Regions from separate parts of the Kushneria marisflavi genome, predicted to be linked through region 2. Evidence: predicted binding sites of a transcription regulator. Region 2 holds the regulator's gene; the other holds the start of a gene.
What was found. Region 2 encodes FNR, which switches genes on or off when oxygen is low (the NO sensors DNR and NnrR bind a similar motif). Its sites were predicted from a motif close to TTGATNTANATCAA; they were not measured.
Positions count from the first base shown of each region.

Region 1 (2,176 bases), 1.8 Mb from region 2:
GCCGCTGGCCACACCCATCAGTGATGCCAAGGTGCTGACCGGACGGCAAAAGCCGATGACGGAGGTCTCTTTTCTGTTTGCCGAAATCACCACGCGTGATGGCCATACCGGCATCGGTTTCAGCTATTCCAAGCGTGCCGGTGGCTATGCACAGTATGCCCATGCCTGCGAAATTGCGCCGGCCATTATTGGCGAAGATCCCAGCGATATCGACAGGCTGTGGCAAAAGCTGGTCTGGGCCGGAGCATCGGTCGGTCGGGGTGGGGTGTCGACTCAGGCGATTGCCGCGGTTGATATCGGTCTATGGGATCTCAAGGCCAAGCGTGCCGGTCTGCCGCTGGCCAAGCTGATCGGCGCTCATCGTGATTCGGTGCAGTGCTACAACACCTCCGGCGGCTTTTTGCATACGCCGATAGAAGAAATGCTCAAAAACGCCACGCACTCGCTGGAAAGCGGTATCTCCGGCATCAAGATCAAGGTTGGCCAGCCCGACATGCGCATTGATCTTGAGCGCGTGGCCGCGATGCGCGCCCATATCGGTGACAACGTACCGCTCATGGTGGACGCCAACCAGCAGTGGGATCGTGCCAGTGCTCTGCGATTTGGCCGCGCCATGGAAAAATACGAGCTGGTCTGGATCGAGGAGCCGCTGGATGCCCACGATGCCGAAGGTCACGCCGCCTTGGCAGCTGCGCTTGATACACCGATCGCCACCGGCGAGATGCTCTCAAGCGTTGCTGAGCACATGAAGCTTATTGAGCATCGCAGTGTTGATATCATTCAGCCCGATGCGCCGCGCATCGGCGGGATCACCCAGTTTCTGAGACTGGCGACGATGTCTTCCCAGGCCGGCCTGCAGCTGGCACCACACTTTGCCATGGAAATCCACCTGCATCTGGCAGCGGCCTATCCGACCGAGCCGTGGGTCGAGCATTTCGACTGGCTGGCACCGCTGTTCAACGAGACGCTTGAAACCCGCGATGGTCGCATGATTGTGCCGGACCGCCCGGGGCTTGGAATTACCCTGACCGAGCAGGCGCGACAGTGGACCGTTGCCCGTCAGACTTTCGGCAGCTGAAACTGGCACGAAGGGCTGTCTCTATGCCCTTCGTATAATGGTTTTAAAAGTATGATGTATGACAAAGTGAGTGCCAACGCTCCACCGCTAGGCGGGGCAGGCCAATCCAGAGGACCCTTTATGACGTTTTCACGAGCTGACGTTACGCGTGCCGCAGGCGATGGCCTGCTCTCCTTCCCGGTCACCGACTTCGACAGCGCCGGGCAGTTCGATGCCGAGAGCTATCGCAAACGCATTGCCTGGCTGCTTGAGTACGATATTTCCACGCTGTTTGTAGCCGGCGGCACGGGCGAATTTTTTAATCTCGGCCTTGAAGAGTTCGCTGAAGTCGTTCAAGTGGCCGTGGAGGAGACGGCCGGTCGTGTACCCGTTATCGCCAGCGCCGGTCAAAGCATCACCATGGCCAAGGCGCACGCCGCTGCTGCCGAAGCGGCCGGTGCAGATGGCATTCTCTTGATGCCGCCTTATCTTACCGAGTGCTCACAGGAAGGCATCGTTGAATACGCGGCCGAAATCTGTAACTCCACCAGCCTCAATGTCATTTATTACAACCGGGCCAACGGCGCACTGGAAGCTTCAGCTGTAAAGGCGCTGGCTGATCGCTGCCCGAACCTGATCGGTCTCAAGGACGGTCGCGGCGACATTCAGTCGCTTAACACCATCATCAAGACGGTCGGTGATCGTCTGATCTATATCGGTGGAGTACCGACTGCTGAAATCTTTGCCGAAGCCTATCTCTCCATCGGTGTTAATACCTACTCCTCGGCGGTGTTCAATTTCGTGCCCGAGATGGCGGTGCATTTCTACAAGTCATTGCGCGCCGGTGATCACGAGACCGTGGCACGCCTGACCAACGACTTTTTTATCCCTTTCATTGCCATGCGTGATACCTGTCGCGGTTATGCAGTCAGTCTGGTCAAGGCTGGTGCTGCTCAGGTGGGCTACCCGGCGGGCAACGTGCGTGCTCCGCTGACCATGCCCAGTGCTGAAGAAGTCGAGAAGCTCAAGATGCTGATCGAGCGTGTACGTTAACCATTCAGAAATGTCCTTTCGCACAGGTCAGGGCCTGTGTTGACGGACGGGGAGATCGACAACATG
Region 1 is NZ_CP021358.1:3,464,149-3,466,324, forward strand. Features, by position in the region: gene B9H00_RS15735 (L-talarate/galactarate dehydratase) at 1-1,078, shown strand, start outside; gene kdgD (5-dehydro-4-deoxyglucarate dehydratase) at 1,199-2,110, shown strand; gene B9H00_RS15745 (Bug family tripartite tricarboxylate transporter substrate binding protein) at 2,174-2,176, shown strand, end outside.
Region 1: kdgD (5-dehydro-4-deoxyglucarate dehydratase) is a predicted target of FNR. The motif match lies at 1,130-1,143, and genes of this name have one in related genera.

Region 2 (2,176 bases):
ACAGTACGATTGAGTTCTGGCGCTGGCCGGTCCCCGGGGTTATCCATCCGGCGAGGGATGATGAGAAATCATGGTCAATGCCGACTGTGCCGAGCCGTCCTTATCGAGTGAAACGACCTGGCACCCGGTGTATTCTTGGCAGGCTGACACCTCAAAAGAAGAAGAGCGTTCAGCTCTGGGAACATGATTTCAGGGGGTAATATGCTTATTGGTGATGTCCGCCTCAAGCGCGTCTATCAGCACTCGACCCAGCAGGATGGGGCTCGCTGGCTGGTGGATCAGGTATGGCCTCGCGGCAAGCGCGAAGAGGAGCTGTCGGTCGAGCAGTGGTATCGCGCCGTGGCGCCGTCTCGTCGGCTGCGCCATGCGTGGGAAAGCGGGCGAATCGATCGCACGACCTTTGAGCGTCGCTATCGTCTGGAGCTCAATCCGGGCGATCTCGAGCCGCTTCTGGACCAGGCACGTCAGCGGCGGTTGACGCTGGTCAGTGCCGTTCGCGATCTGGAAAGCTCGCATCTGCCGATTCTACGAGAGGTCATTCTCGAAGCGCTGCGCGGTGAGGCCGTGGTCAGTGAGCCTGACGCGGTGGCCGAGGCGCATTGATCTCGTCGCCACAAGAACAGCAAAACGCCCCGACCTGATCGGGGCGTTTTTTGTTGTCCGCAGAGCGGTGAGCAGGCTTGCCCGAATGATCAGGCGCGACGGCGCTCATTGCAGCAGGGCGCGATGATGCCGGCGCGCTTTTCAAGCGCCGCCATGTCCAGAATCTCCACGTGACGACCCTGTATGTTGAGCAGTTCCTGCTGCTGAAAACGCCCCAGTACGCGGCTGATGGTTTCGATCGCAAGCCCCAGATAGGTGCCGATATCGCTGCGAGACATTGGCAGGCGGAAGCGCTCGGCGCTGTGGCCGCAGCGATCAAAGCGGATCGAGAGATTGTGAAAGAAGCTGGCCAGGCGTTCATCGGCCGTCTTGCTGGAGAGCAGTCGCATCAGGCGACGATCATCGACAATTTCGCGGCTCATGCAGCGATAGAGCTGGTGACGAAGCTCCGGCAGGTGCTCCGAAAGACTTTCCAGCCGCTTGAAGGGGATCTCGCAGACCGTAGTGCGCTCGAGTGCGGTCAGAAAGCCGGGGTGAACGGCGCTATCGATGCTGTCCAGTCCGACCAGCTCACCGGGCAGATAGAAACTGGTGATCTGCTCCTCGCCATCGGTGTCGATAATGGTCTGCTTGAGGCTGCCGCTGCGCACGGCATAGACATTTTCAAAGGCCTCACCCTGCATGTAGAGCGTCTCACCGCGGGTCAGCGGCGCGCGTCGTCGCACGATCGTGTCGAACTGCTCAACATCGTCAAGAGACAGGGAAAGCGGCAGACACAGGGAGCTTAGCGAGCAGGTCTGACAGCGTGTCGGGTGAAGATGAGAGGAGGTCATTGGGCTGGCATGTTCCTTTGCATATGAGTGATGTGCCGGTCGCCTTCGTGACAAACCTGCCGTTGCTCGGCGTGTACGGGCGCAACCCTTCAGGTACGTTCACGCGCCTGAAGGGGGCGTGAACACTGCTGGCGATATTCAATGGGTGAAGAGGCATCAAAGGCCATGGCCAGCTGGCGGATCAGCAATCGACCCATGGGCATTACCATAAGCAAGTGCTTATTATATTCGATGAGACCGTCTCGCCGAAAGGTGGCAAGCCTTTCAAATGCATTGGCGAAATAGGATGACGCCCTGATCCCAAAGCGGGCTTCGATGGCGTCAAAATCGAGTTGCATGTCACACATCAGGCGGTGGATCACGTCACGCCGCAGTCGATCATCCTCGCTCAGGCGTACCCCGCGGCAGGTGGCCAGCTGACCATCGTCGATGGCCGTCTGCCAGGTCTCCAGCCGAGCGGTATTCTGCGCATAGACATCATCCACCTGACTGATGGCCGATACCCCAAGACCTATCAGGTCACACTGCGCGTGGGTGGTGTAGCCCTGAAAATTGCGTTGTAAATGCCCCTCGCGCTGTGCCACGGCCAGGCTGTCATCGGGTCTTGCGAAGTGATCCATACCGATATGGACGTAGCCGGCCTGCGTCAGCTTCTCGACCGTCATGCACTGGATGGCCAGTCGGGTGGCCGCATCCGGCAGGTCCGCGTGGTTGATGCGTCGCTGGGGCAGAAAGCGTTC
Region 2 is NZ_CP021358.1:1,602,732-1,604,907, reverse strand. Features, by position in the region: gene B9H00_RS07350 (alpha/beta fold hydrolase) at 1-13, shown strand, start outside; gene B9H00_RS07345 (DUF488 domain-containing protein) at 202-603, shown strand; gene fnr (fumarate/nitrate reduction transcriptional regulator Fnr) at 693-1,436, opposite strand; gene hemN (oxygen-independent coproporphyrinogen III oxidase) at 1,526-2,176, opposite strand, start outside.